One region of the Bacillus marinisedimentorum genome, then DNA from elsewhere that is predicted to be linked to it. Evidence: a T-box and tRNA genes for the amino acid it is inferred to sense, from the RefSeq annotation. Region 1 holds a T-box; the other holds one or more tRNA genes.

The links. The T-box of region 1 lies ahead of alaS (alanine--tRNA ligase). A T-box ahead of a tRNA ligase gene usually reads a tRNA of that ligase, here a tRNA-Ala.
Region 2: it has a tRNA-Ala gene. The T-box ahead of alaS (alanine--tRNA ligase) is inferred to sense a tRNA for this amino acid. The anticodon was not compared.

The regions. Positions count from the first base shown of each region.
Region 1 covers NZ_LWBL02000038.1:2,782-18,653, forward strand. Annotated here, with positions in the region: gene alaS (alanine--tRNA ligase) at 1-1,608, opposite strand, end outside; T-box leader at 1,667-1,873, opposite strand; gene A4U59_RS11010 (AI-2E family transporter) at 1,929-3,017, opposite strand; gene A4U59_RS20875 (DUF3918 family protein) at 3,199-3,354, opposite strand; gene A4U59_RS11015 (hypothetical protein) at 3,377-3,565, opposite strand; gene A4U59_RS11020 (PRC-barrel domain-containing protein) at 3,584-4,048, opposite strand; gene recD2 (SF1B family DNA helicase RecD2) at 4,086-6,500, opposite strand; gene A4U59_RS11030 (tetratricopeptide repeat protein) at 6,529-7,206, opposite strand; gene mnmA (tRNA 2-thiouridine(34) synthase MnmA) at 7,511-8,623, opposite strand; gene A4U59_RS11040 (cysteine desulfurase family protein) at 8,661-9,803, opposite strand; gene cymR (cysteine metabolism transcriptional regulator CymR) at 9,892-10,311, opposite strand; gene A4U59_RS11050 (YczE/YyaS/YitT family protein) at 10,244-10,933, opposite strand; gene A4U59_RS11055 (AAA family ATPase) at 11,318-12,664, shown strand; gene A4U59_RS11060 (hypothetical protein) at 12,907-13,179, opposite strand; gene A4U59_RS11065 (tRNA threonylcarbamoyladenosine dehydratase) at 13,468-14,226, opposite strand; RNA gene ssrS (6S RNA) at 14,387-14,576, opposite strand; gene aspS (aspartate--tRNA ligase) at 14,612-15,872, opposite strand, start outside.
Region 2 covers NZ_LWBL02000049.1:37,175-53,046, reverse strand. Annotated here, with positions in the region: gene A4U59_RS14895 (peptidoglycan-binding protein) at 1-216, opposite strand, end outside; gene A4U59_RS14890 (DUF6612 family protein) at 359-1,114, shown strand; gene A4U59_RS14885 (helix-turn-helix domain-containing protein) at 1,496-2,281, opposite strand; gene A4U59_RS14880 (sigma-70 family RNA polymerase sigma factor) at 2,271-2,822, opposite strand; gene A4U59_RS14875 (bifunctional metallophosphatase/5'-nucleotidase) at 3,220-4,608, opposite strand; gene A4U59_RS14870 (hypothetical protein) at 4,790-5,032, shown strand; gene A4U59_RS14865 (helix-turn-helix domain-containing protein) at 5,075-5,905, shown strand; gene A4U59_RS14860 (VOC family protein) at 5,955-6,386, shown strand; gene A4U59_RS14855 (MmcQ/YjbR family DNA-binding protein) at 6,411-6,776, shown strand; gene A4U59_RS14850 (flavodoxin family protein) at 6,834-7,463, opposite strand; gene A4U59_RS14845 (class I SAM-dependent DNA methyltransferase) at 7,767-8,393, shown strand; gene A4U59_RS20965 (hypothetical protein) at 8,579-8,839, opposite strand; gene A4U59_RS14840 (DUF6954 family protein) at 8,850-9,029, opposite strand; tRNA gene A4U59_RS14835 (tRNA-Ala) at 9,174-9,246, opposite strand; gene tsaA (tRNA (N6-threonylcarbamoyladenosine(37)-N6)-methyltransferase TrmO) at 9,334-9,798, opposite strand; gene A4U59_RS14825 (YggT family protein) at 9,939-10,235, opposite strand; gene A4U59_RS14820 (potassium channel family protein) at 10,418-11,413, shown strand; gene A4U59_RS14815 (YugN-like family protein) at 11,410-11,820, opposite strand; gene A4U59_RS14805 (3-hydroxyacyl-CoA dehydrogenase) at 12,683-13,450, opposite strand; gene A4U59_RS14800 (thiolase family protein) at 13,484-14,632, opposite strand; gene A4U59_RS21425 (hypothetical protein) at 14,833-14,997, opposite strand; gene A4U59_RS14795 (glucose-6-phosphate isomerase) at 15,373-15,872, opposite strand, start outside.

The DNA of each region.
Region 1 (15,872 bases):
ATGATGGAGATTTTGGCCGTTCGGCGCCTTTTGCACATCTTTCACAAAACATTTGACATTGTCATTGGAAATAAAACCGTGGTCTGCGATCTGCCCGCCGCTTTCCGCATAGAACGGTGTCCTGTCGAGCATGATGTGGCCTTCTTCTCCTTCAGCAAGTTCACTCACATATTCCTTGTTTTGAAGGACGACATTCACTTCGGCTTCGGCTTTGAGCTTATCATAACCGATGAATTCACTCTCGGCATGAATGTCGCCAAGCACACCGCCCTGGATTTGCATGGAACCTGTATCCTGCCGGGCCGCCCGTGCGCGTTCACGCTGTTTCTCCATTTCTTTATTGAAGCCTTCCTCATCAATGGACAGGCCTGCTTCATGGGCATATTCCTCCGTCAAATCATAAGGGAATCCGTACGTATCATAAAGCTTGAATGCATCTTCCCCTGACAGTGAATCATTGCCGCCGTTTTTCGCCTTCTCGATGAACTGCTCCAAAATGGCAAGCCCGTCGTGCAACGTTTCATGAAAACGCTCTTCTTCATTTTTGATGACCTTCTGGATGAATTCCTCTTTATTTTTCACTTCCGGATAAAAGTCATTCATGATAGTGCCCACAACCGGCACAAGTTCATACATGAACGGACGGTTGATGTCGATTTTCATCGAGTAGCGGACAGCTCTGCGGAGCAGGCGCCGCAACACATAGCCCCGTCCTTCATTGGAAGGGAGCGCACCGTCGGAAATGGCGAATGTGACCGTCCTGATGTGATCGGCGATGACTTTAAACGCAACATCCTTTTCAGTATCTCTGCCATATCCGTGTCCCGATATTTTTTCAGCGGCTTGGATGATAGGCAAGAACAAGTCTGTGTCAAAGTTGGTTGGGACATCCTGGGTGACAGATGCCATCCGTTCAAGTCCCATGCCGGTATCGATATTCTTTTTCGGCAGCGGCGTATAAGAACCGTCCGGGTTATGGTTGAATTGCGAGAACACCAGGTTCCAGATTTCAAGGTATCTTTCATTTTCACCGCCAGGGAACAATTCCGGGTCATCTGGATCGTTTCCGTATTTTTCACCGCGGTCATAAAAGATTTCCGTATTCGGTCCGCTGGGGCCTTCACCGATATCCCAGAAATTTTCCTCCAGGCGGATAATCCGATTTTCCGGCAATCCCACTTCTTCATGCCAGAGCCTGAATGCTTCATCGTCTTCCGGGTGGATCGTAACGGAAAGTTTCTCAGTATCGAAAGCCATCCACTTTTCATCAGTCAAAAATTCCCAAGCCCATTCGATTGCTTCTTTCTTGAAATAGTCGCCGATTGAAAAATTGCCGAGCATTTCAAAAAATGTATGGTGGCGGGCCGTCTTTCCGACATTTTCAATATCATTTGTCCTGATTGACTTCTGCGCATTGCAAATCCTTGGGTTTTCAGGCACGACCCGTCCGTCAAAATATTTTTTCAATGTGGCAACTCCGCTGTTGATCCAGAGCAGGGAAGCATCATCCTGCGGGACAAGCGAGCGGCTCGGTTCGACAGCGTGGCCTTTTTCTTTGAAGAAATCCAGGAACATCTGGCGGATTTCAGCTGAACTGAATGGTTTCATTTTTCACCCTCCAAAAATTTTTATGTAATTTTGCGCATACAAAAAACCCTCAATCCCTTGCAGGGACGAGAGTTCGCTCGCGGTACCACCCTGATTACGGGTGCAGTGCACCCATCACCTCAATCAGCCTTAACGCGGCAGCACGGCAGGTTTTGGCCTGCGCTCGGGATTAGCGTTCTGCCGCTCTTCATCAGGGATTCTTCCAGCCAGGGAATCCTTCTCTGTTTGATGGGCTGCGGCATACTCGATCCGTCATCAGTTTCACACTATCACTTATTTATGCCGATATTATAGACATGCCGGCCGTTATTTGTCAATGTTCAAGTCATTCCGTTTTCATTTCGCCTTTTTGCCGCAAAGTGCCCGTGAACGTGCAGAACAGCTGTTTTCAAAACGGCAAAAGCCGGGACAGCAAGAATCAACCCGGTGATTCCGGCGATTTGCTCGCCCAGCAGGAGCGCAAACATGATTGCAGCCGGATGAATGTGCAATGTTTTTCCCACAATGAGCGGAGACAGGAGATTGCCCTCCAGCATCTGCAAGATGAAAATGATCACGATCACGATGATAACCATTTTGACTGAAATGGTGAGGGCAATGATCACAGCCGGCAGCGCTCCGATGACAGGCCCGAAATATGGAATGATATTGGTGATGCCGATAATGAAAGCGAGCAAAAGCGGGTAAGGCATTCCGGCCGCCCAAAGCCCGGCAAATGCGAAAACACCGATGAAAAGGCAAACGAGCAGCTGGCCGCGAATATAATTTCCGAGTGTTTTATCGGCATCGCGCAAAAATTTGATTAGCGGGGGCCGCCAGCGGCGCGGCGTGATATACCATGCCGCCCGGTTGATTTTTTTATAATCCTTCAAAAAATAAAACGCGATAAACGGGATGAGAGCGATGAGGATTAAATTATTCACGATGCTCCTGAGCGATAAGAGGACGCCTTCAATTGTGCTGCTTATATTTTCCTCGATGGCAGCCAGCAGCTGCTCAAACCGGTCATGCACCCCTTCAGGAAGGTCGGCAGTACTCTCGTAAAACAGCCGGATCCACTCCCTGTATACATTGATGAGATCCGGGAGTTTTTCAGCCAGCTCCCTCAGCTGCCGCAGAATAACCGGGAACCCGTTATACACCGCCCAGCCGATGCCGCCAAAAAACAGCAGATAGATAAACAGGACGGCAAGACTGCGCGGCACTCCCAGCCCGTGGATTCTTTCAATGAATGGATGAAGCAAATAGGCGATGAAAGCCGCAATGAAAAAAGGCAGCAGCACACTGCTGAAAACGGTGAGAAGCGGCTTCCACACCGGTGAGAGCTTCCAGAGAATAAACAGGCATAAAAAGCTCAGCAAGACGATTGCCAGCCTGTATAAAAGAGGTACAGCTGTTTCCCTGTTCACAATTGATCCCCCCTCTGCCTAGTGTTTTCTTAGAGAAGGGATTCTATTACAAGACAGGCTGCATCCTTAGCTTAAAACAGTCTCTTTTATACTTGTATCGTCACCTTTTCCTGCTCTGCCCTGAACCTTTTCACAAAACGGAAAGAACCGCATGCATTCAAGCATGCGGTTCCGGAAAAAATCAGTAAATGGATCTGGCCAGCCGCTTCCGGAATCTTTTTACCGGACGGGATGACATCATGTTTGCCATTCTGTTTCCGCGTCCGTCCTCAGCCATCATGCGATAAGCCGCTGCACCGAGACCCATGGCAGCGATTGATCCGATCATTTTGCCCATGCCGCTCACCACCTGCAGGAAATTACATTTCTAGTCGTGTTTGTTCTTCAGTAAACAAGTCATCAAGCGAGCTCAAACTTCCGTCTTCTTCAACCTGGTGCAAAGAGAAACGGCCTTTGACAATCGACAGTTCGACAAAACAGTTCCAGCAATAATACTGATTTGCGCCTATTTTACCCAGATCTTTGCAATTACAATTTGGACATTGCATAACAGGGGCCTCCCAGGATTAAGAATTCAAGCGGACGATAAGAGCTTCTTCACCGATCTCTGCCGGGAAATCCGTGAAATACACATCGCGGCCTTCTGCAAGATCAGTAAAAAATCCGTTCGTCACTTCATACCCTAGAAGTATCCCCCTATTTTCATGGAAATATACATTTTCCAGCAATCCCAATTCCTCGCCGCCTTCTGTCAGAACGGGTTTCCCGACCAGTTCTGAAACATTCAGGGCATCCCGGTATCCATTTCTTTGCAGAGCGTTCTCTCTATTGATAAATACAGTATCGGGACCGATTACCTGGATGTCCGGAAACGTAATGAGCACTCCATTCCGGAATAATCGTCCGGTTCTGCATTCAAGTCCGGCGATGCTTCCGTCTTTATACAGGCGCAAATCCTTAACAGTGCCGATTTTTTTGCCGGAGCTGCGACTGTGTACCGCCGCTTCCCTTACCTCAAGAAATGTCCGCAAAGATAACGCCGCCTTTCCGAACATTTATATTGTGCTGCTAATCGAGAAAGTCATACGGCGTTAAATTTTCCATGTCCTCATCCGGTTCAAGCTCCAGTTCAAGGTCATCCTCCGTACGGGGTATTGAACCATCCTGCAGCACTCCGTCTTCCTGAATGGAAGCGGGTCCGAGCACCTCAGCCAGCTTTTCTGTGAGTGTTGTCTGCCTCAAATTGTCATTCGTCCGATTGACAGCCGTCTCGATTGCTGACTGTTCACCACACAGGAGTAAAAACTGTTTGCTCCTCGTGATACCGGTATAAATCAAGTTGCGCCTCAACATACGGTAATATCCCTGGACGATCGGCATGATGACAATCGGAAATTCGCTTCCCTGCGCTTTATGAATCGAGCAGCAGTAGGCATGTGTCAGCTGGTTCAGGTCCTGGCGGCTGTAAGTGACTTCGATGCCATCAAACGATACGACAAGCTGATCTTCTTTCTCAGTATTCTCCCTTGCGTAAAAAATCGCAACAATTTCGCCGATATCGCCATTGAACACCTGTTTTTCCGGCTGATTAACCAATTGCAGCACTTTATCGCCGACCCTGTATGCAAGGTCGCCAACTGTTATTTCCCTTGTTGTTTCTTTCTTCGGATTGAATAATTTCTGCAGCATGAGATTCAGCCGCTCAATACCGGCAGGTCCTTTATACATTGGGGCGAGCACCTGGATATCCCTCGGAGCATATCCCTTCTTGACTGCATTTGCGCTGATCTGTTCCACAATATCCAGCACCTGGTTTGCCCTGCATGGAAAAAAGCGCCGGTCGTTCTGAGGAGCAGCCAGGTTTTCCGGAAGGGTGCCGTTTTTGATGCTGTGTGCAAGCTCGATGATCGAGGATCCTTCCTCCTGGCGGTAAATATCTGTCAGCTTCACTGTCGGTACAGACCCTGATTTGAGAAGGTCCTTCAGCACCTGGCCAGGGCCGACTGAAGGAAGCTGGTCTTCATCGCCGACAAGAATAACCTGCATTTTTTCCGGCACCGATTTAAACAGCTGATTGGCCAGCCACACATCGACCATTGACACTTCATCAATGATCAGCAGCCGGCCTTCCATCATGTTCTCTTCATCATGATCAAAGCCGTCGTTTCCGTTCCAGCCAAGAAGGCGGTGGATGGTGACCGCCGGCAAGCCTGTCGCCTCGCTCATCCGTTTGGCGGCCCGGCCTGTCGGGGCGGCAAGCAATACCGGAAAAGGCTCTGATTTGTTCATATAATCTTTCGGTTCGAGCGATAGGCCGTGCAATTCGGCAAAAACTTCGACAATCCCTTTCGTAACCGTCGTTTTACCTGTACCAGGCCCTCCGGTCAAAATCATCATCGGGGAAGAAAGTGCTTTCTGGATCGCTTCTTTTTGTGTCGGTGCAAATTCCACTTCTTCCCGTTCCTCAAGCTCGCCCAATTCCTTAAGAAATTCCGCTTCAGGAAACTGATCGGCAAATTCGGATTGGGTCAGGATACGGTGTATGTTCGTGACCAGGCCTTTTTCCGCAAAGAATAAAGAAGGCAGATAAACTCTGCCGTCTTCAAGAACCAGCTTTTCCATAGAAGACAATGCTTCAATTTCGGCAGCTACTTCTCCCTCGCTTACCGCCTCATTTTCATATTCGTCATTCGTAAGGAGGCTGCTTGCGCTTGCAAGGAGGGCATCTTTTTTCAAGTAGACGTGCCCCTCCTGCATCGATTGCTGATCGAGCAAATACAGGATACCGGCCTTAATGCGGTCTGGATGATTTCCCTTCAGGCCAAAAGCACGGCCCAGTTCATCTGCTCTGGCAAATCCGATTCCCTCTATATCTTCGATCAGCTTATAAGGGTTGCTTTCAAGCACTTCAAGCGTTTCATCAAGATAGGCCTGGTATATTTTCATGGAAAGCTGCGGCCCGAATCCATACTGTGACAGGGCGATCATAACTTGTTCCATCCCTTCGTTTTCCTGAAGTGTACGGCTAATCGTTTCAGCTTTTTCTTCAGGCAGGCGCGGGACGTTCTCCAGGACCGCTGAGTTTTCGAGTATTTGGGAAATCGCTGTCTCACCCAGTGTCTCAACAATATTTTCAGCCGTCTTTTTACCGATGCCTTTGAACAGGTCACTTGATAAGTACTGGATGATGCCTTCCTTTGATTGCGGAAGCTCCTTCCGGTAATGATCGGTATGGTACTGCAAGCCGAACTTCGGATGTTCTTTGAAGTTGCCGAAAAACGTATACATTTCTTCTTCGTGGAGCCGGGGGAAATTGCCGGTGACAACAACTTCTTTTTCATCATAATTTTCGTTTGTCTCTTTTATTCGAATACGGGCAACGGAGTATAGATTCTGCTCATTGTGGAAAATCATCACAATGAGTTTACCTTTTATATATTTTTTCTCCTCATCAAAAAGATCCATTCGTTTCTGTTCTTTCATCGTCCTCCGCTCCCCCTTCCATATATCCTTATGGCCGACCGTCATCTTTATCATTGAGCATTTCTTCCACTTTGCTCCTCGCGTTGGCTGCAAGTAAATGATCAGGCTGGATCTTGAGCGCTCTGTTGAAGAGCTCCAGCGCTTCATATGGTTTTTCTTCATACAGCCGCGCCACACCGAGATTGAAACATGCATCCGGATGGGACTCATCCAGTTCGAGCACTTTTTCGAACTGTGCCGCAGCCTCGTCAATCGATTCCATGCCGGCGAGCGCCATTCCGTATTGGAAACGTGCTTCTGCATCATCACCATTCAATTCAACTGCCCGCTGGAAACGCGGCAAAGCGTGCCGCACTTGCTCTAACTGGAGAAAAGCCATTCCTGACATGAAGTAAACATCCGCTTCGTACAGCCCTTTTTCCAGAGCCTTATCATACATATCCCCGGCGTCTTTGAATTGGTCCAGATTATAAAATGCGTTCCCGGCGCCATAGTAGGCGGCGGCACTGTTTTCATCCAGCTCGATTGCTTTTTCGAAGAAAGCAATCGACCTGGTCAGTTCTCCGGCACTTGCAAGCAGATTGCCGAGATTAATATAAGCAACCGGCTCATCCGGCTGTTCTTCAATCGCTTCGTTAAAAGCTTTGATTGCCTCCTCGAACTTCTCTTGTTTCATATAGTGAATGCCTAATTCATTTTTATCCATAATATCTCATCTCCTATCACACTCCACATTGCAACTGAGAGTTTTCCATTATGTAACATCGGCGGCACTTGGCTGCAAGGCGTCCATTCTATGCAAAGCAAAGCTCGGCTAAAGTCAATGTTGAAAAACCGGCCGTCAAACCCGCTCGATTTCACCTTATACGCCTGCTTTTTGAAACTGTTTTCTTTATAGGAAAAAAGCCGACTCCTGGCTGCTCCATTTATCAAGGAGGCAGGCTGATGTGTGAGAGCCTGAATTCCACTTGATGAATTGAAAAGAGCGGTACCTTTAGAGTCAGCTTCTTTTACACATATGTCAGCTGTTTGCCGTCTTTGTATACATCATCGATCGTTCCTCCGCCGAGGCAAACCTCGCCGTCATAAAAGACGACAGCCTGTCCCGGTGTAATTGCACGCTGGGGTTCTTTGAACTTGACAACTGCCGTGCCATCTTCTTCCTGCAAGACGGTCACTTCCCTGTCAGGCTGCCTGTAGCGGAATTTGGCAGTGCATGTGAAGCTTTCTGGCGGTTTCCGGCTGCTTACCCAGTTGACATCCGAAGCTGTAAGTTCATGGGAATAAAGCAGATCGTTATGGAATCCCTGGCCGACATACAGAATATTTTCGGACAGGTTTTTCCCGACGACAAACCATGGTTCACCATCACCGCCGATTCCAAGACCGTGCCGCTGCCCGATCGTGTAATACATCAACCCGTCATGCCTGCCTTTCACTTCGCCTTCGATTGTTTGCATTTTTCCCGGCTGGGCAGGCAGGAACTCACTCAGGAATTCTTTGAAGTTCCGTTCGCCGATAAAGCAGATGCCCGTGCTGTCTTTTTTCTTCGCTGTAGCAAGCCCTCTGTCTTCGGCAATGGCGCGCACCTCTTTTTTGTCGAGATGTCCGAGCGGAAACAGCACTCTCGATAGCTGCTCCTGGGAAAGCTGGTTCAAAAAGTACGTCTGGTCCTTATTGGAGTCTACTCCCCTCAGCATCTTCACTTCTTCGCCGCTGTGGTCTACTTGTGCGTAATGCCCGGTAGCCACATAATCGGCGCCAAGTGAGAGGGCGTGGTCCAAAAAGGCCTTGAACTTGATCTCCTTATTGCACATGACATCCGGGTTCGGAGTGCGCCCGGCTTTATATTCATCAAGGAAGTATTGGAATACTTTATCCCAGTATTGTTTTTCAAAGTTCACCGCGTAATATGGAATGCCGATTTGATTTGCGACTTTAATGACATCATCATAATCCTGTGTAGCGGTACATACGCCGTTTTCATCGGTATCATCCCAATTTTTCATGAAAATGCCGATGACTTCATACCCCTGTTCCTTCAAAAGGAGGGCAGTCACGGAAGAATCCACTCCGCCTGACATGCCGACAACGACACGGGTGTCTTCAGGACGCTTGTTCATCATTGTTGCCACCTCCCGATATATCAATTATTGTAGCTTATTTTACAAGCCGTTTCACGATTTTCGCAGTTTCCCGGGCAGCTTTATCAATTTGCTCAATCGTATTGCCGTAACCGAAGCTGAACCTGATCGACGCTTTGGCCTGCTCCGATTCCTTCCCAAACATGGCGCTCAGCACATGTGAAGGGTCGACGGTCCCTGCTGTGCAGGCTGAACCGCTCGATGCAGCTATGCCCGACAGATCGAGATTCACCAGCATTGACTCAAGCGGGATGCCCGGAAAATAAACATTAAATATATGCGGCAGCACTTGGTGTTTGCTGCCGTTTATCTCAAACTTGATATTTTCTTCTGTAAAAATATCTGTCATCCGCTTTTTGAATTGCCCATACGTTTGGGCCGAGTTTTCTTTGTTTGAGGCCAAACGTTTCACTGCAGCCTGGAAACCGGCGATCGCCGTCGTATTTTCTGTGCCGGCGCGGCGTTTCTTTTCCTGTTCCCCGCCGAAAAGGGCGGGCGCAAGACTGGCTTTTGTGCGCTTGTATAAAAAGCCGATTCCTTTCGGGCCGTTTATTTTGTGCCCGGAAACCGATAATAGATCCACTTTCAGCCGATCGACATCGATTTCTTCATACCCGAATGCCTGAACTGCATCGGTATGGAACAAAACATCAGTCCCCTCTAAAAACTCACCGATTTCACGGATTGGCTGCATCGTTCCAACCTCATTGTTCCCGTACATGACCGTAACTAAAATGGTGCTGTCCGTAACAGCTTCTTGCAAATCCTGGAGGGAAACGATCCCATTCGTGTCAACAGGCAAATAGGTAACGCTGAATCCCCGTTTTTCGAGTTCCTTGCAAGTATTCAAAACAGCATGATGCTCGATAGCGGTCGTAATGATATGATTCCCTTTATGGGAATTTGCTTGCGCTGCTCCTAAAATGCCAAGATTATCCGCCTCCGTGCCGCCGCTTGTAAAAATAACCTCATCCTCTTTGGCACCAATTGCAGATGCCATCGTCCGCCTCGCTTTATCAACCAGCCTTCTTGCTTCACGGCCAAAAGAGTGGATGCTTGATGGATTGCCGAAACTTTCTGTGAAAAAAGGGAGCATCGCTTCCACCACTTCAGGATGAACCGGCGTTGTGGCGGCATGGTCCAGATAAATGCGTTCCATTTTTAAATCACCTGCTTTATCTTCAGTAATTCCGCACAGCTTTACAGGGCTGGCCTCCAGGAACAAAGGGCAATCGCCTGTTCCCCGATCAAATGTAAAACATATATGCGTCCTGTTCCTGATCATCTTCGTATGTGATCAGGTCTTCCAGGGTCGTATTATCCAATACGTCTTTCACCGCATCACGGATCTTGATCCATAAATTCCGTTTAGCCGGTTCTTCATCATCCATGACCTCAACCGGGCTGATCGGGCCTTCAAGGATGCGGATAATATCACCTGCTGTGATTTGATCAGGTGCTTTAGCCAGCTTATAGCCTCCGTATGCCCCGCGGATGCTTTTGACAAGCCCGGCATTCCGGAGCGGCGGCACCAGCTGTTCCAGGTAATGATCAGACAGGTTATGCTGTTCCGCTATCGTCTTGAGCGAAACAGGCCCCTCACCGTACTTTCTGGCGAGTGCCATCATAATCGTCAGGCCGTACCGCCCCTTCGTGGAAATTTTCATCATCCTTCCCCCGTTCCAATACAAATTTCAGCAATTCCCGTGACTGCGGAAGTGAAAAGCCGACAATCGGCCCCAGCAAAAACGCGATCAATACTGTTCCCGCACCCACCGGCCCCCCCAGCATCAAGCCAAGGATCAGCACAGCGACTTCCATGCCGTTTCGGACCCAGGACATATTCCAGCCTGTTTTTTCGGAAACGACCAGCATCAAGCTGTCGCGCGGCCCCGCTCCAAGGTCGGCTGAAACATAAATGCCGATACCATAGCCCAGAACGACCGTACCGGCGATAAAGATCGCAATCTGGCCCGGCAAAGTTGCAGGCTCAGTCAATATAAAATTGAATAAGTCTATAAAAATTCCGATCAGCAGCATATTTAATATCGTACCCGCCTGAGGAATCGACCGCTGCGCGATCGACACAGAAGCGATAATGACAAGACCGGAAATAATAGCCCAGCTGCCGATGGTCAGGCCGAGCTGCAAAAACAGGCCATAGTGGAAAACATCCCACGGCCCGATCCCGAGGTTTTTTGCCTGGATTGTCATCGAGATGCCAAGGGCAAGCACGATCAGTCCGACTGTAAAAAACGTCCAGCGGACAACCTTTTCTTTTGGTGTCATTCTGTTATTTTTCAATTTCCCCCCACCTCCCGGCATCTTACTAAATATTGTTGGCTTCTTAAAAGCTTAATGTTGAAAATAAAGCGCCGCCAGATCCTCGACAGCTCTTGCCTCCGCGGAGTCTCGGTTGGATTGCAGCAAACGCAGGACTGACCCTGATACACGGTCATTCTACCGACTAAATCAACCCAAAAATTCAATTCACCTTAGTATTGTTTAAAAATGATTGCAAAAAAGCCCTGTGTTAAACGAGGCATGCGTGACAGAGCTATAGATGTTATCCTCTTTTAGGCTTCAGTTATTATAGCACAAAATAGCCTATCCTTGCATTCCGGACTCTCGAGTTGTATTCTTCAAATGATGAAAGAAAGGACGGTATGTTCGATGGATTTATTTGATTTCAATGCAGACGATGATACACAAATCAGGGGACCGCTTGCCAGCCGCATGCGGCCGCGGACGCTTGATGAGTTTGTCGGGCAGGAGCATATCATCGGTGAAGGGAAGCTTTTGCGGAGGGCTGTGCAGGCAGACCAGCTGACGCCGATGATTTTTTTCGGTCCTCCCGGTACAGGCAAAACGACCCTGGCCCGGATTATCGCAAATAGCACGGCAGCTTATTTTGAACAATTAAATGCGGTGACGTCAGGAATCAAAGATATAAGGGAAGTGACGGACCGGGCTAAAGAGCGGCTTACGATGGAAAGCCGGAAAACCATTTTGTTCATCGATGAAATTCATCGGTTCAACAAGGGGCAGCAGGATGCGCTCCTCCCGTTTGTTGAAGACGGGACGGTCATTTTGATCGGGGCAACTACCGAGAGCCCGATGTTCGAAATCAACCCTGCGCTGTTATCCAGATCGCGGCTTTTCCGATTCGAGCCGCTTACCGATGACCATATAAGGGCGGCGATCAAGAAAGCGCTGGCCGACAAAGAACGGGGTTTTGGCGAGTACGATATCGGGTTTGACAGCGAGGCGATGGATCATATTGTGAATATCGCCAATGGTGATGCCCGCACGGCGCTGGCGGCTGTGGAGCTCGCCGTAGTCACTACGGATAAAAATAAAGACGGCGTCATCCATATCACTCTGCCGATAGCGGAAGAGTCGATCCAGCAGCGCGTCCTCCGTTATGACAAAAATGGTGATAACCATTATGATACGATTTCCGCATTCATAAAAAGCATCAGGGGATCAGATCCGGATGCCGCCCTGTACTGGCTTGCGAAGATGATTTATGCCGGCGAAGATCCGCGGTTCATAGCAAGGCGGCTCTATGTCCATGCCGCTGAAGACGTTGGGCTCGCCGATCCAAACGCCCTGCTGGTTGCACAGGCAGCCGCTTACGCCGTCGACTTCATCGGAATGCCGGAAGCGAGGATTCCGCTTGCCGAAGCGGTTCTGTATCTCGCAACGGCCCCGAAAAGCAACGCTGTCATAAAAGGGATCGACAGTGCCCTCAAAGCTGTTGAAACAGAAAAGGCAAGCAGCGTCCCAACCCATTTGCGGGATGCCCATTATAAAGGGTCGTCCCGGCTCGGACACGGAGAAGGCTATAAATATCCGCATAACTATCCTGATGGGTATGTCCCGCAGCAGTATTTGCCGGATCACTTGAAAAATAAAACATTTTATGAACCTGTGCAAAGAGGGTTCGAAAAAAACATCAGCAAGCGCCTGGAATACTTTAAAGAGCGGTCGGAAAAAGAAGGCAAGCGAGAGAAATAGCATTGAGAATGAGTATGGATTATATAGGTTTTATGTTCGGTTTTCGATTAGGCACGGGAAAAGGGTTTCCGTGTCTATTTTTTTCGTTCTGTTTAGGTATAGGGACTGGGTTTTGGTTTTGGTTTTGGTTTTGGTTGGATGACCGATGTTTAGAGGGCGAAATAAGAATTCATTGTCGGAAGGACAAGATTTGGGGTGCCGTGTTTTCGGTTTGCCGCTGGTTATGGGCACTGAATTGGGATTCAGTGCCTGTATTTCCGGCTGACCCTTTCATTATCCGCACTGAATAGAGATTCAGTGCCTGTATTTCCGGCTGCCCTTTCGTTATCCGCACTGAATAGAGATTCAGTGCCTGTATTTCCGGCTGCCCTTTCGTTATCCGCACTGAATAGAGATTCAGTGCCTGTATTTCCGGCTGCCCCTTTCGTTATCCGCACTGAATTGGCATTCAGTGCCTGTATTTTCAGCTGACCGCTTATTATTGGCACTGAATGGTAACTCACCACCTTCATCATTGTCTTGCCGTTTCATTATAGGCAGAATAAAGTTCAGTACCTTGATTTTCAGCCACCCCCTCAGTATAGGCATTGAATTATATTCAGTACTCTGAGTTTCAGCTAAACCATCAGTATAGGCAATGAATAAGTTTCGGTTCCAGTACCATAAGCTTGCCGCTCAGTACTGGCACTGAACGATATTCCCTCCAATATTTCCGGCTCGCCGTTCAGCATCAAAAAAAGCAGGCATCTGATAACAAAAAGAAAGCCGCTGCCTCACACCGGAACAGCGGCTCCCTTTTTCAATTAATCAACGCGGTCGATTTCAAACTCCTTCAAAAGTTCCCTTATGACATAGCTTGCCATAATAAGGCCTGCGGCAGATGGGACAAAAGCGTTCGAGGATGGGGGGTGTTCCGCCTTTCTCGTGGCAGGGTCCTCAGGAGCGACTTCTTTGCGGACATCCTCACGGATCTTTATCGGTCTTTCATCCGAATAAACGACAGTTACACCTTTTTTGATGCCGTCTTTACGGAGTTTCGTGCGAATGACTTTCGCTACCGGATCATAACTCGTATCACTGATGTCCGCTATTTTGAACCGGGTCGGATCGAGCTTGTTTGCCGCCCCCATGCTAGAAATGAGCGGAACATTGCGGTTCCGGCATTCCTTGATCAAATGGATTTTATAAGAAATCGTGTCCGAGGCATCAATGATATAGTCGATTTCATATTCAAAAAGCTTTTCATAGGTTTCGTCGGTATAAAACATTTGCAATTCAATGACATCGCATTCCGGATTGATATCATGGATCCGTTCTGCCATTACTTCCACTTTCGGGCGTCCCACTGTCGATAAAAGAGCGTGAATCTGGCGGTTGACATTCGTAATATCAATATCATCCTTGTCGATCAGGATCAAGCGCCCGACACCGCTCCTGGCAAGGGCTTCGGCGGAAAACGAACCGACGCCGCCGATTCCGAGAACTGCTACCGTGGATCCCTTCAATTTATTGAGGCCTTGCTCACCGAAAGCCAGTTCATTCCGTGAAAACTGATGAAGCATTCCGTTCCCTCCCGTTATTTCTATGTAGCCGTTTAACTTATCCTTCCCCCCTTTTAGAAGGAAAAAACGTTCCTTTCCGGGCAGATTCTTTACATTTCAGTTATCGGGCAAAATAAAAACCCTGAGGGTGGACCCCTCAGGGAAATTTTTGGTTACACGGTAAAGTCCCAACTGTGCCGTCATGTAACCCATTGTATTGAACCCGCTCCTGGCAGGTGGGTGTCCTGTTCCAGATTTTGTACGTCCTCTTTTTAGAGAGGCATGTACGCTGTCTGAAAACGGCGGACTCCCGTATACGTAAATGTTCGGTCAATACGTGTTGGGCCTGATAACGAACACCTCAGGACTTTGTGTAATGAAATAATAGCATACTGCTACATTCTTTTCAACCCTGTTCAGGCTTAGAAGTTGGGTTAATTTTCAAATGAAGTTCATCAAGCTGGGCCTGGCTGACTTCATTCGGAGCATCCGTCAGCAGATCGCTTGCACTCGCTGTCTTAGGAAACGCAATGGTATCACGAAGGTTGCTCCGTCCGGCCAATATCATGACAAGGCGGTCAAGACCGAGGGCAATGCCGCCATGCGGTGGCGTGCCATATTCAAAGGCTTCCATCAGAAAACCGAACTGTTCGCGTGCTTCTTCATCGCTGAATCCGAGCGTCCGGAACATTTTTTCCTGAAGGTCACGTTCATATATACGAAGAGATCCGCCTCCAAGTTCATATCCATTCAGTACGAGGTCATAGGCCTGCGCCCGTGCGTTTTCAGGCTCGGTATCAAGAATCGGGATATCTTCCCTGACCGGCATCGTGAATGGGTGGTGGGCCGCGAAATAACGTCCTTCGTCTTCATCATACTCGTACAGAGGCCAGTCTGTGACCCATAAGAAGTTAAGCGCTGATTCATCAATCAAACCAAGTTCTTTGCCCAGTTTGACCCGAAGTGCACCAAGACTGTCCGCTACGGTGTTTTTCTTATCAGCGACAAACAAAAGCAAGTCCCCTGCTTCAGCTCCGGTCACCGCTTTTATGCCGTCCTGCTCCTCTTCGCTGAAAAACTTTGCGATCGGCCCTTTCAGCCCTTCATCCTCCACTTTCAGCCAGGCGAGTCCTTTCGCTCCATAACGGTTGACAAATTCGGTAAGGCCGTCAATGTCTTTCCGGGAATAGGAGCCGGCCTGCCCTTTCACATTCAGCGCTTTCACCTGCCCGCCGCTTTCCACGGTGCTGTTGAACACTTTGAATCCGGATCCCTTAACTGTCTCTGACACGTTGATCAATTCCATTCCGAAACGGGTGTCGGGTTTGTCGGAGCCAAACCGCTCCATTGCTTCATTGTATGTCATGCGCGGGAACGGGCCTTTGATTTCTTCACCCTTTGCCTGTCTGACTACTTCAGCCATCATTTCTTCCATCATGGCAAGGAGGTCGTCTCTTTCCAGGAAAGATGTTTCAATATCAATCTGGGTGAATTCCGGCTGCCTGTCGGCTCGGAGGTCTTCATCCCGGAAACAGCGCGCAATCTGGTAATACCGCTCCACTCCTGAAACCATCAACAGCTGTTTGAAAAGCTGCGGGGATTGCGGAAGTGCGTAAAACTCCCCTTCATGCACCCTGCTTGGCACAAGATAGTCACGGGCACCTTCC
Region 2 (15,872 bases), on a different contig from region 1:
GTCCTGCCAGCCTGAGAATGTATCGGGACTCATGAAGCGCGCGGTATTCGGGCTGTACCATCTTGCACCGTAATCCATCAATCCTGCTTTGGCATCATAAGCTTTGCCGGTGAATCCATTGGCGTTGTAAGGCGCCGCCATTTGGGTGAACAGGTTCCCGAACGCATCATACTGGCAGCTCATCACTTTCTCGCCAGTGCGTTCCGTGATGTCAATGATATTTCCGATGCTTTTCCCGCTTCTTTTCAGCAGTCATCACCCCACTCAAATTTAGCTAAACTTATATACTAATCAGTCGATATAGTAAAGGGGCATGCATTTGTTTTAGCTTTTTTATACCAGAACAGGGGGATGAACAATGAAGAAACTGCACTTTTTATTGGTTTCGCTCGCATCATTGCTTTTCTTAGGTGCTTGCGGCACAGGTGTCACAAAAGAGGAATTGGTCAACGGGGCATTGGATAACGATATCAGCAGCTTCGAAGCGGATATGAAAATGGGAATCGATGTAAACGCCAACGGCCAGAAAATGAATCAATCGCTGGATATGACTATGGAGTATGTGAAAGAGCCATTCAACACTCACATCAAAATGAGCACGGTCGACGGTAACATTGAATTGTATATGGATGAGGAAACAAGTTATGCTCTCGTCCCTGGCGAAAGCCAGTGGATCAAAACTCCGACAAACAGCAATCCGGACTTTGCAGAACTTGCGAGCGGCGAGTCCATGAAAGATGAATTGAACAGATTGAAAAAATTCGTGGAGTTATTTGAAATGACCCAGTCAGGAAACGACTATGTATTAACTGTCAATCTCACTGAAGACTCGAAAAACAAACAAGAAATAGAATTGGTTCAAGATGTGCTGAAAGAAGCGACACAGAATTCAGAAGTAGAGGATCTGCAAGTTAACAGCTTTGACTACAAACTGACAATCAGTGAAGACAAGATGTTGAAGTCGATCGTGACGAGAGCTGATGTGGATGTCAAAATTGCAGGTGAAACCGCACAAATCGTGACGGATGCAACAGCAACATACAAAAACGTGAATCAGGTGGAAAACATAGCAATCCCTGCTGAAGTGACAGATAATGCTGTTGAGATGCAGTGAAAGGAAAGAGGCTGGACATAAGTATTTCAGCTAATGATAAACCCGAACGATAAGGTAAAGATTTCAACGAATCTTTTACCTGATCGTTCGGGTCTTTATTTACTCTCTTCAATATTTTTTTATTTTGCATACTTTTTTTAAAAACTAAGTGGAATGAAGCGGAAGACACTCGACTCCGACGGGAAATAGAGGAAAGGCTGAGACCCCGCAGGCGAAGCCGAGGAGGCTCAGCTTCCTCCCCGTGGAAAGCGAGTGTCTGCAGCGCAATGGAACGAACTTGTTTCTTCAGCTTAACTGACGATTCGTAAACAGTATGTCGTGAAAATCTATTGTTCGTCTCTATGCATGACTCGTTATGTCCCAGCCTCTTTTTAACCAAGTTTATTTACGGTTCCTCAAATCAAACCGTTCAATTTCATTTTTATCCACCGTAACGACAAGATCAGCCTGACGGGCATGCTCTTCAATCCTGTTCAACTGTTCTTCAGAAGGCGCAAGCGGTATTTCCGGATTGTCTTCCAGAGCACCCAATTCATAAATCAGAACAAATTCACCTGCCTGGCCTGGCTTTAGAACAGGGGTGAATTGCTGTCCGTGCCCCATTCTTGTTTCACTGTATTCTTTGGTTTGATAGACATTGAATCCAACCGCTTCTTCAATTACGGCAACTAATTCATTGGATGGATCGATTTTTACCGCGACTCCCTTCGGATTTGAAAAATCTTCAGTTTGCGTAACTTTACCAAGTGGAGTACTTCCCGTGTTTTTAATGGTGAATGTATAATACAAAGTGATCGGCCTTATCACTTTCCCTTTTTTAGGACCGGATTGAATACCGATGCCGCCGATTTTGTTTTCTGCATTTGTCAGCTCGACGTTTACATCAACCAATTGCAGTTCAACATTGCGAATAACTTCCTTTCCTGGACCGGCACTTCTGTTTTCAAGCGGCAGCAATCCCGATCCATATCCTGCAATAGCAAAAATGACAACGGCAAGCCCGAAGAGAAATGCTAAACTGAGAAAGGGCTTAACTTTAACTGCCTGTGTCTGTTTTCCACCCGAAATCTTATCCCGGACAGCCCTTTTATTGCGGCTGTCAAACGAATACTCGTCAAAAACGGATTTCTCCATACTGCTGCGTAGTTTTTTCAGCTTATTCTCCACAGCCGGCACCCCCTTCTTCGTATGTTTTCTTCAGGAGTTCCTTTGCACGTGCCATCCGGGTCTTTACCGTATTAAGATTCAAGATTAGGCAGTCGGCCACTTCCTTTAAGGACATATCTTCAAAATAAAAAAGATAGATCACTTCCCTGTATTTAATCGGCAGTGACAACACACGATCAGACAGTTCGGCCTGATCACTTCTTTTTAATATCGTCTGTTCAGGACCGAGATCTTTACCTTTTAACAGTCTGTTAAATTGACCGCCTGCAGAAACCATCCGGTTGTACCAGCTTTTTTTATAATCCTTGCAATGGTTGGCTGTAATTTTCAGCAGCCATGTTTTAAGTGAAGATTCCCATTTGAATGTATCGATTCGCTTATAAAACTTCACAAAGGCTTCCTGGGCGAGATCTTCCGCAATTCTATAGTCATTAACATAAGAATAAGCGAGATACAGCACATCATTGCCAAATTCATTCATTGCATATTCCAGCAATTCGTCCTTTGACATGGTCTCAATCGCATAATTAGTCCGCTCCATAACCCTCCCTCGTTTCTTGTGAATATGTCTTTTAAAATATAGACGACAGTGATACAGGAAAAGTTTTAGTTGCTAATTTTAATTGTGGCTCTGTTAAACGCTAGTGTTGATTTCCGTTGCAGGTACTCGCTTTCACGCAAGGGCACAAGTGCGACATCTGTTCCTGCTTCCCTTCGGTCGCACTCACAGTGTCTTCTTTGTCGCGGGGCGGGCGGTGACCCTCCTCATCGCTATCGCTCTTGCGGGGTCTTACCTGTCCCGCTAGTCCCGCCGGAGTCTCGCACCTTCCATTACAATCAACTAGTGTAAAAATCAACATTGAGCTTTAACACAGCCTTTTAAAAAAACAAAGAACCCCGCCAACCGGAAGTTCTTAAACATTCTTATAGTGAAGGACCTAGACCTTAACCCTCTCAGCTTCTCTCCACCTATTCGCAAAAGCCTCTTTGATAAACTCTTCATCTCTCGCATACATTCTGATCACATCACGAATATATTCCGGCCGATATTTCTCATTTCTGTTATTGGCAAGCGTCCTGTAGCCGGACCCGCGGTGAAGATAATCGGATGTGGCGACCGTATACCAGCGTTCGTCTTCAACTGGCTGGCCCGCTATCATTAACTCCTTGATCCGCTTGCCGTCATGCTGAATGCTTGCCCCGGAGACATGCAGCCTGCCCGCATATTTCCCTCTGAAACCGGGTCCTCTGCCATCGGCCAAGCACACCTGCGGGTCAAGGGAATCTTCAAGCGCCTGTTTCAAATCCTTCCCCTGGATTTCAAAAGTGGTGGGATTTAATGGGGACGGGCTAATTTCAATCAATTTCTTTTCTGATACATAATCGAATAAACCTGCGTTAACGATTCCGCTGTTGATCAGGCCGAGATCGCAATCCAGTAAATCGTGCAGGCCGTCGGCAATCAAGTTCGTCAGCGGGTTTTCTTCGATGACATCATGCCACAATCCATGATTGAGGCTGTAAAGCGGTGCGCTTAACGACTCAATCGCCTTTTCTTTGTTACGTTTTAAAATCGAACGGACCCCATCATCTTCTGTTGATTTTTCTGTCGGCAGGTTCATAGACTTTATGAGGTGCAGGCTGGTGTCCGTGAACTCCACTTCCAGGATGCCGATGTGCTGCCCATAGAACCCGGCACTGTTCATAATGGTGCCGTTCACGACTTTAGCTTGATCATATAATTGATGATCATGGGCGGAGATGATGATATCAATCCCGTCCATCTCTTTTGCCAATTCTTCATCGTCGGCGGTGCCGATATGATTCAACACGATGCACAGGTCATAGTTGCCGGCATTTCGACTCATTTCTTCAGCCAGTGCCTGCTTATAATCTTTTATATGGATATTCAGGCCGTCATTAAATTCTCCCATATCAGGCGAGGAACCGGTAACCAAAATCCGCAGCCCGTTCTTTTCAAGAATGGCACTTGATACAATACCGCTCACCGGCGTTCGATCGGCTTTTGATAGATTATTGCTGATAAAAGGTGCCGGGCTGCTTTCTGCCATGTATTCAAGCGTCTCCACACTGTTGAACATTTCATTATTACCGATCGTGAGCGCATCATAACCTGCATACTCAAGCAGTTCGACCGCCGCTCCCCCTCTGGTGCCCTGCAATTCGATGCTTTTAAAATCCGCAAAATCGCCTGCTTCGAGAACAATCGTATTTTCATCTGCATGCTGCCTGATGAGCGTCACGGCTCTGGAAAAGTTTTCGAAATTGCTGTGAATGTCATTTGTATGTATGATTTTCAGTTTCATCGTATCCCCCTTTTGCTGGTGGTCCCTAACTCCACCGCTTTTAGTAATTCAATACGTTATAAAAAAGTCCTGTTGATTTCTGCCAATTTTTTGAATAGCTTTCGATTGATGAAGGGTTTTATTTCTGTTTATTGAAGTTCTATAGGAATATATATCCATATCGGGAAAGGTTGAAGTTTTTTTGAACTCTATTCAGGAAACCGTAGTTTTCATTGTTTTTATAACAGCCTACATCTATTTGACCGAGAAATTCCATGTCTTTGCGTTTTTAGGCGATTTTGAAACGTTTGGAATAATGACTCCTGTCGTAATCGGGATCATTATGATGAACGGCAACACAAAGAAGCGTATGATAAAATTAATAGCACTGCATGTTTTATTAACATTCGGTTCCATCTTATATATCCTGTTGCTGGTGAAGTAGAAAAAATAGGCCAGTGTACCAGCCGTAAAGGAGTTAAATGTGATGGCAGAAACACCATTGTCCCCGGTCGTTATGACATCCGCTTCAACAGAATACCGGGAGTTTGAGCCCCACAAACGCTTAAAGGCTTATATTGCCTGCTATTGGGAATCCCGGCCCCTCCAAACCTCAGGCTCAGCAGGGGAATCGCTCGTCATTCCTGATGGCTGCTCCGATATCCTATTTGATTATGACGCCTCGAAAAACAGCTTCCATCTTACGTATTGCGGAATTTTCGGGCACCACTTTGCGGTCCCGGTACCGGCCTGTTCATCAAACGTAACCTTCGGCATCCGGTTTCTCCCCGGTGTTTCCCGGCTTTTCATTCGGGAATCCGCCCGTCATTTCACCAATCAAATGTATGCAATGGAAGATATCGATCCACTTTTAGCCAGGGAATTGTTGAAGATCTTCACAAGCAGCAGCGATACAAAGACATTGATACAAAAACTGAATGACTTCTTTTTAAAAAAGATACAGAAACAGCCTGTTTTATCCTTACAGGATGAACGGATCGAAACGATCTTACACCATATCGTTCAAACCGGCGGCAGGTTATCAGTAAAAGAAATCAGCAGGGCTCATCAGCTGTCAACCCGTACACTCCAGCGGCTTTTCGATGAAAGGGTCGGCCTCAGCCCCAAAAAATTCAGCCAGGTCATCCGTTTCCAGCTGCTGCTGTCCGATTTTACCAGGAAACGGCCCTCCTCATTGATTGACTGTGATACGGCGTTATCCTTCTATGATGAATCCCACTTGTATCATGAATTAGTGAAACATACCGGCAAAACCCCTTCACAATTGACGGTGTCCGATTTTTACAAGAAGGGTTGAGTTGGTTGAGTTATACTTTAGTTAACCATAATGACAGGGAGTGAGATGCATGGTACCCCAGCGTGTTTCTTTAGTGACGATCGGAGCAGTTGACCTGCCTGCATTGCGGGCTTTTTATCAGGGACTGTGCTGGGAAGAACCCGAAATCAGTTCGGATACTTATGCTGTATTCAAGACGGCCGGTGTTCTGCTTTCCTTGTTTCCGCTGGGTGAGTTGGAAAAAGACGCAGGTGTGGAACTGCATAAAGATCCAAACTTTTTCAGCGCAATCACACTTGCAATCCATGTGAACACCCGGGAAGAGGTCGACACGGTGATCGAGCACGTCCGCCGTAATGGGGGCAAAATTGTACGGGAACCTGGTGACGCCTTCTGGGGCGGGCGGACCTCTTACTTTGCGGATGTTGAAAATAACCTGTGGGAAGTGGCGTGGAATCCGGATGCAGTCTTCGATGAAAGAGGCGCGATGCTGTCGCTGTAAAAAGATTTCAAAAGAGGTGATGAAATGAAAGAGCGAATCCATCAGTATTGCCTGGGATTAAAAGGCACGACACATGACTACAAACCCGAATGGAGTGCAGACCGCTATCACATCGGCGGAAAAATGTACGCGATGATGGGCGGCGATGCGGAAGGTACACCGATCGTTTCGCTGAAGTGCGACCCTGAACGGACAGAAATTTTGAGAGACACTTACGAAGGGATTTTCCCTGGCTACTACATGAACAAGACCCATTGGAACTCGATTTATCTTGATGCAAATCTGCCGGACGGCTTGCTGGAAGAATTGATTTCGCATTCGTATACGCTTGTTTTTAATAAGCTGACAAAGAAGATGCAGAAGCAGGTGCTGGAAACGGAACCGGTATAAAAGCTTAAGAGCCGCTCTTTTTAAGGGAGCGGCTCTTATAGAATCAAAGATAAAAATTCACTTTTCTTTGATCACATTGCCTTCAGCCGGTATCGGGTGTTCTTTCAAATAACGGGCAAAATGCAGGAGATTATAGGCCATGATTTTTGCATGCTGCTGCGTGAACTCATTTTCTTCACCGTTTGCCTTAATAAACGATGGACCGGGGCCTGCTTCCCCGACCCAATACGTATCCACATTCGGCGGAATCGTGAAACCAATATGAGATAGTCCATACAAGATGGAACTTGCACTGTTCTTCGCTCCATCTTCATTACCGGTGATAACCGCTCCGCCAACTTTGTTGTAATAAATGTATTGGCCTTTGTCATTTGTCATACCGCTTGCGCCGTATAACCGTTCAATCGCTTTTGCAGCAATGCTGCTTTTTTCGCCTAACCATATCGGTGTCCCGATTACCAGGATGTCCGCATCTAAAACTTTTTCAAAAACCTCAGGCCACTGATCCCCTTCACCTTCATCCGCTGAAATGCCGTAAGCAATATTGTAATCTGCCAGCCTGATAATCTCTGAAGTTACATTTTCTTCTTCAAAATAGCTTGCTGCCTGATCAATCAATGCGTCTGTATTTGACGTTTCAGGACTTTTTTTCAGCGTGCAGTTCAGAAATACCGCTTTTACATTCAATGCCATACCTCCTTATGGAATATCGCCTCCTTTATGTATTTCCCCTGCAATTTTCCGTTAATCAAATTCCCTTTTAAAAATATCTTGAGAATTATGTTCAAAGAAAGCTCTGGTACAAAAGAATAGAATGGTAAGCATTAGTGTTTATGCTACTATTTAGATATTGAAGTGAAAGGTGGGATATGGAATGGAAATGATCATTGCTAATCGTTTAAAGAATAACTTTATTGGGGCTAGATACGAGTAATTCAATTGATTTAATGAATGCTCGTAAAAATTTCAAGGTATATAGGAGGAGCATTCGTGTTAGATAAACAAGGGTTTGATTTATGGGCAGATGATTATGATAAAACTGTACAAGTAAGTGAAGAAAATAATCTTTATCCTTTTGCAGGATATAAACAAATTCTAAACACTATTTTTAATGCCGTCATGCAAAAGAAACGCTCTAACGTTTTGGATATAGGATTTGGAACAGGGGTACTGACAAATAAACTGTATGAAAATGGACATCGAATAGATGGCTTTGATTTTTCATCAAATATGATTTCAATCGCCAAATCTAAAATGCCCCGAGCAAATTTAGTAGAGTGGGATATTTTTAATGGACTGCCTCCTGAATTCTTGGAGAAAAAATACGACTTTATTGTAAGCACCTATACATTGCACCATTTAACCGACACAGAAAAAATATCATTTATCGTTAAGTTGTTACCCCTTCTTAAGGAAGACGGACAACTATTCATTGGTGATATTGCTTTTGAGACACGGGAGAAACTGAATCGTTGCCGGCAGGATAATGTAAGCCGCTGGGACAATGATGAGTTTTATTTCGTGTATGATGAGATGAAGTCCTCGCTAAAGAATGAATACAAGTGCGAATTTCATCCGCTTTCTCATTGTGGCGGTGTCATCGTTATCTCTGCCTAAAAACCTATGCATAAATGAAAAACGCATGGATTGATGACCTGCTCCCTGTATAAAAGACAGGCAGGGGGCAGGTCATTGAAAACCAAGCGTTTTTTTTTGTTCATTGAAAGGTTTTTATCTTGCACTTACTGCTGCTATTTCACTTTCCCCCAACGTTTCGGAGTTTCTTACCATAAGACAAATTTTCAGCAGCAAGGATAAGGACACGGGTACGGGTACGGGTACGGATAAGCATATGGATAATAAGGATATCCATAATAATGGTAACCAACCCCCGGAGACAACAATGCCCCTGCCGCCAGCCCGGTCAAAAACGGGAAGCCGAATCCATATCCAAACGGGCGGCCGAACCCATAACCGAATGGACGGCCGAATCCAAACGGACGCCCAAAACCGAAGGGACGGAATCCAAAGCCCGGGCGGATTCTTGTGTCTGCTGGATTAATATCATGATTTTCACTTTCTTCCCTTTAAGAAAAGAAAACCTGCAACCACGATCAGATAGGCCAGCAATACTACAGCAAGAGTAATCATTCTTTCGAGTGGTGACCCGTCTGCCATCAACACGGGACCCAGTCCGAAAAAAGTCACTCCTAATAATAAAATAATAAATAAGGCATTCATCAGCAATTTCATGTTAATCATCCTGCCTTCGTATTTTTTAACGCTATACCTTATAATATATGTTAAAAAGCCGGGGATACACGCTGGTTTATCAGACTGCTTTAACTGTACAAAAAAAGCCGTTCCCTCTTTAGGAAACGGCTTTTTTCATGGGTATGGAGCATAGCGGGCTCGAACCGCTGACCTCTTCGCTGCCAGCGAAGCGCTCTCCCAGCTGAGCTAATGCCCCATGATATAATTTTCTCGACAAAAAGAATTATAGCATGAAACAAATTATGAAGGCAAGCGCTCTTTTTATTTTTGTTTTAATTAGACATTATATTTTCTCCCAGTAATTGACCATCAACTCATCAGCCCACTCAGGCTGCTTAATGAGGCCGCACGGATACAGCTCCTTCATGGCCGGTTTGATGTCGATCACCGGAGTTCCATCAACGGCATCAAGACCTTTTACAATTAATTTTGCACCTTCCTTTTTTATGATCTGGACGATCGTTATTCCTAAACGGTTTGGGCGGTTTTTGCCGCGCTGGGCGAAAACACCTGTCTTCGGCCATGCTGGATTATTTCGCGGGTGCCTTGCTATGTATTCCACTTTTCCGTCTTGAACCAGGTGAAAGTAAAACACAATTTCCGCATGGCTGAAATCCTCGATGCCCTGCAGGCTTTCACCGGTAAATTCGTCTGTGAGCTCAATTTCTGCCGTGATATTTCCCCATTCATCATCAGTAACTTCTTTTCGGCTGCTTTTCACATAACCGATTGGCTTGATCGTGAACACGGTTATCTCCTCCTGTATCTTCTGTTCTATTCCATAGATTCGCTGTAGAATAGTTTTTCCCTATATATCCAGAAAAAAGAAAGGGAATGAGATTGCCCGTGAGTAAGAGCATCCCATTCCCACCTTGATAATTTAATGTATTACGTCCTGCCCAATCTCACAATCAACTCTGTAAGCAATCGGGCAATGACACTGTATACAATGATTGCAAATAAAGCTGTTAAATCCACGACAAATCGTTCATTAAGCTCCAGCGGCGGAAAGATATTTTGGAACGGCGTTAATAACGGCTCGCTTAACCGGTAAACCCATTGGACAAAAGGCGTCCCCTCATTGGCCCCGAAAAATTTGAGGATGAGCCGGAAACCAAGAATCGCTTCCGCAACGCCAAAAATGAAATTAATGAACGTACTTGCAATGGAAGCTGAATCTCTCATGTTAATAAGCCTCCTTGTCATGTGATTTTCCTCTGCTATAACGTTTAAAACTTGTAATATTTGGTGACCTGTTCACGGGAGAGACTGAAATAACGATTTTCAAGCTTCATTTCCATCCTCTTCTTATACACTCTTTTTATTAAGGATATACTGCTAAAAGAACATAAATGGGGGAATTTCTTTTGAGATATAATCCTGTAACGACCGCATATTTACGGTCATCGATGCTGGCCCGCTTACTGATTATCATCATATTTATCATACTGCTGTTCGGAATTGCCATCCACTATATCGAACCGGAAAACTTTCCGTCTATCTTTGACGGGATCTGGTGGGTTATTGTCACGGCTTCGACTGTCGGCTATGGGGACTTTTCCCCACATACGGTTACAGGGCGCATTGTTGCCATTTTTCTCATCCTGGCGGGAGCAAGTTTTGTGACTTACTATTTTGCGAACATTTCAAGTTATGTAATTGAACGGCAAAACGCTTTTATTGAAGGAAAAACAGCGTACAGGGGTAGCCGCCATCTTGTTGTAATCGGCTGGAATGAACGCGCAAGGCAAACGATTGAGCAATTGCAGAAAGTTGAGGGTGAACTCGAAATTGTGTTGATTGACAACTCGCTGAAGAAGAATCCTTTGACAGGGAAACAGATCCATTTCGTCCGGGGGAATACGATAGATGACAATACCCTGCGGGACGCGCGTGTCCATGAGGCAAAATTGGTGCTGATCACAGCTGATCAGCATCGGACAGAAATCGAAGCCGATATGCAGTCCATTCTTGCGCTCCTTGCTGTAAAAGGATTGAATCCCGAGGCATATTGCGTCATTGAACTCCTGACAGGTGAACAGGTGAATAATGCCTTGCGGGCAGGGGCGGACGAAATTATCCAAACGAACCAGATCACAAGCTATGTTATGATCAACAGCCTTGTATCAAATGGAATGACTGAGGCAGTAAATACGCTGCTTGATCATTTGAAAGGGAATAAGTTCACCTATATGAAAGTGCCGCCCGGATGCATTAACGGCACTTTCTCAAACTGCAGCCAGTTATTATTCAACGATCGCATGCTGTTGATCGGCGTTCGGCGGGAAGGCGTGACGCTCATCAACCCTGAGCCGTCTTATATGCTTCATGAAAACGATGAGCTCCTTGTCATCAGCAGCTAATCCGCAAAGCCGAGAACCTTTTCCAGCTCTGCAACGAGCCGCTTTCCTGTTTCGACTGTTTCTTCATCGACAGAAGCATCCGGATCCTGCGGTTCGGAAAACTGGTCAAAAGAAGCCTTGAAGTTTCCATTGTGGACATGATCATCAAGGCCGCGCTGATATTTGTGGGAAAGGACAAGCGGTTTCCCAAGCTGCACAATCGCGCCGCGTGCATCCAGCGTCCCTTTTACTGCAGTAAAAGGGACACGCAGAAACTGATAGCCGACCTCGCCATCAATTTTGTAATCAAAGTAGCCGTGGTCATAGTCCCAATTCCCGCCGATCTCATAGCCAAGCGGCTTAATCAATGTTTCGAGTTCATATAATGGTTTTGTCGTGTTTTCTATTTTGGAATCGATCGTAATCATGCTGACACTCCTTCCGAAAGGCTTTTGCTTAGCTTTTCCGGAAGCGGAATTTTTACACGGTTTTGAGAAGATAAGTTTGTGGAGCTGGCGGATATGCTTGCAAATAAAAACTGCCGCAAGGCGCCCGCTTAGCGACGTACGCTTAATCGGGGGTATCAGCATTCCCTCCCGGCGGCGAGCGGCTGATCCGCATCCCAATACGATGCCAAACCAGCACAGCCCTGAGTGCCCGGGGCATGGAAATTTGCACATTCTTCCACCAAGCAAGCCGGGCTATATACTGATATACAGGACCACTCCCACCATTTAGTCCCGGTAACCTGCCGGATTTGTCTCATTTTATAAAAAAACGATTCCTTTACTTCGTATTTCCCGCCAGATGACTGTTTCTTCGCGCCATATCCCCGGCTTTTCACGCCGTATGCGGACAATCGCAATCAGAGGGTGTTACTTTCGCTCGGTATCCGCTATCTTTCACGCCAAACTCTCACTGTTTCACGCGTAATCTCCCATATTTCATGCCGCAGAGTCCAATTTTCACGCCGGAGCAGCTGTTTCGCGCCGTTCAGCCCGGCTTTCACGCCAGAACTCCTTTTTTTATGCATGGGGACAGACCCTGTCCCGCAGCCGGACATCTATAAATGCACAGGGCGCCCGCTTAGCTGCGTACGCATAAGCGGGGGTATCGGCCAGAAGGTGATCTTTCCTTCCGGTGGGATCACCGTTTATGACGATAGCAGCGGGTGCCTGCTTCCGGAAGACTCCTTCTGGCTCTTTATCCATCAGACAGAAAGTTTATAACTTCCTTAACAATAAAAAAGCCGGAACATGTAACTGCCCGGCTGGCTTAAAAGTTGTTCATCTATTTCGGCTGCATGCGGATCGCGCCATCAAGGCGGATTGTCTCACCGTTCAGCATCGGGTTTTCAATGATGCTTCGGGCAAGCTGTCCGTACTCGGAAGGTTCACCGAGCCGCTTTGGAAATGGTGTCATGGCACCGAGTGCTGCTTTTGCCTCTTCTGGAAGAGTGGCAAATAACGGTGTATTGAACAAGCCGGGGGCAATCGTCATCACCCGAATGCCAAGCGAAGAAAGGTCCCTTGCAATCGGCAGTGTCATGCCTACAATCCCGCCCTTTGCGGCACTGTAAGCTGCCTGGCCAATTTGGCCGTCAAATGCCGCTACCGAGGCGGTATTGATGATGACTCCGCGTTCGCCTGCTTCATTCGGTTCATTGCCGGCCATTTTTTCAGCGGCCAGGCGTATGACATTAAAGGTTCCGACGAGATTGACCTGGATCACTTTATTAAAATTGTCCAGGCTGTGCGGCCCGCGTTTCCCCATCGTTTTTTCCGCTATTGCGATGCCGGCACAGTTTATCGCAGCGTTGACTTTACCGAATTTCACCGCTCCCTGCTCAAAGGCGCCGCTGACACTGGCTTCATCTGTGACGTCAGTTTTAATGAACAGCACCTGCTCGCCGAGATCAGTTACAAGCTGATTTCCTTTTTCTTCCTGCAAGTCCAGGATGACCGCTTTTCCTCCATTAGAGACGATTTCCCTTACTGCCGCTTCCCCGAGGCCTGATGCTCCGCCTGTAACCACTGCGATTGTTTCTGCAAGTTTCACCTGGCGTCTCTCCCCCTTTTCGTTTCCGGATTTTTAATCAAGCCGCTCAATGATCGTCGCATTCGCCATGCCGTGGCCTTCACACATCGTTTGGAGCCCGTACCTGGCCCCCGTCCGCTCCATCTCATATATCATAGTTATCATGAGCCTCGCACCGCTTGCACCAAGTGGATGGCCGAGGGCAATGGCGCCTCCGTTCGGATTCAATTTTTCAGGGTCGGCTCCTGTTTCCTTCAGCCAGGCGAGCGGAACGGAAGCGAATGCTTCATTGACTTCAAAATGGTCGATATCATCAATCGTGAGATCGGCTTTTTTCAGCGCTTTTTCCGTAGCCGGGATTGGTCCCGTCAGCATCAGCGTCGGATCCGAACCTACGACTGTGCGTGCCACGATACGGAAACGCGGTTTCAAGCCGAGTGCTTCCGCCTTTTCCCGCGACATGATAAGAATGGCCGCTGCACCGTCACTGATCTGGCTCGCATTGCCTGCTGTGACACGCCCGTCTTCCTTGAAAGCAGGCTTAAGTTCGGCAAGTTTCTCAGGCGTGCTGTTCCGAGGTCCTTCATCATCCGTCATTGTCACCGTAGAACCGTCATCAAGGGTGACCTCAAGCGGAACGATTTCCCGTTCGAATCGGCCTTCTTCCCTGGCTTTCAATGCCTTCTCATGGCTTTTTACAGCAAAGGCATCCATTTCCTCACGGCTGAATCCCCACTTTTCGGCGATCCGCTCTGCAGATAATCCTTGATTGATCATTTCATATTTTGATGTCAGCCTGTCGCTGAACTTGGCCTCACCCATATTTGAAAACATCGGCACCCTCGTCATGTTTTCGACTCCAGCGGCGATGACGACATCCATATCCCCGCTGATGATTGCCTGGGAAGCAAAATGGACGGCTTGCTGGCTTGACCCGCACTGGCGGTCTATTGTTGTCCCGGGAACTTCAATCGGGAATCCGGCAATCAACGCTGCGACCCTTCCGATATCCGCCGCTTGTTCCCCTACCTGGGAGACACACCCCATTATGACGTCTTCTACTTCTTCTGCAGAAATTCCAGCTCTCTTTACGACTTCTTTCAGTGCTTCAGCTGCCAGGTCATCCGGACGATAATTGGCCAATTTGCCTTTACGGCGTCCTACCGGTGTCCTCACTGCTTCTACAATAACCGCTTCCCTCACTGAACTTCCTCCCCTTCTGTAAAACCGTAATCAAAAAATGAATACACATTCATTCAGCGTCTCCTAAATTTTATCAAAGCTATGCGGAAACAGCAACTTGTTTTCTTAATTTTCAGATAGTAGACTTGACAGCTATGTATTGCAGCAGACTTACGATTCATGCAAAAACCGGGCACTGTTTTTGCGCCCGGTTTTTTCGTCTAAAAGTCAGGTTGTTTTTCTATTTGTTCGTCGTCTGTTTCATGTAAAGGGTCTTGTTGTACTTTTATCACTTTCTCAGTCATATTCAAGAGCAGCGTCTGGAAAAGCAAATAAGTGGAAAAAAACAAAATAAGTCCGCATGTCCACAAAAGCACCTGCATCATTATCTCCACCTCCAATACGCTTATTAAAAAGCATTTCACGCTAGTGCGCACCAAAGCCTTCGGCCAAATCCAAACTAACATGTCCATGATGGGAACGATTGAAACAAAATAGTAATATAGTGAGGAGATCGTCAGAGGAGTCTCTCTGGGGGCAAATGGTCTCATAACCATTTTATCAAAAAAATATATAGCAGGATAAAAAGCCCGAATTCTTCTTGAACCTTTCTTTTTTATACTGCAATTCCTTCATAAAGGTGCAGGTTTTTTGGGTAAATATACCTATGATTGCCTGGCAATTGCGAGGCAATTGCCAGGCAACTTTTTCAAACGCACAAAAAAACGGACCGCAGCAGCGGTCCGCTTTTTTGGTAGGGTTTACTTCAGCCGTTCTTCAAGTTTTGCTTTTTCTTCTTCGAAGCCAGGTTTGCCGAGGAGGGCGAACATGTTTTTCTTGTAGGCTTCGACTCCCGGCTGATCGAATGGGTTGACGCCGAGGAGGTAGCCGCTCATGGCGCAGGCTTTTTCGAAGAAGTAAACGAGATAGCCGAAATGGTATTCATTTTGTTCAGGGACGTTGACGATCAAGTTCGGCACTTCGCCATCGGTATGGGCAAGCATCGTTCCCTGGAACGCTTTTTTGTTGACGAAATCCATGGACTTGCCGGCAAGATAGTTCAGGCCGTCAAGGTTTTGCTCATCTTCCTCGATGATGACTTCTTCACGCACTTCACCGACATTCAAGACCGTTTCAAATAGGATCCGGCGACCTTCCTGGACATACTGGCCAAGTGAATGAAGATCGGTCGAGAAGTTCGCGGAAGACGGATAGATCCCTTTGAAATCCTTTCCTTCACTTTCGCCGAAAAGCTGTTTCC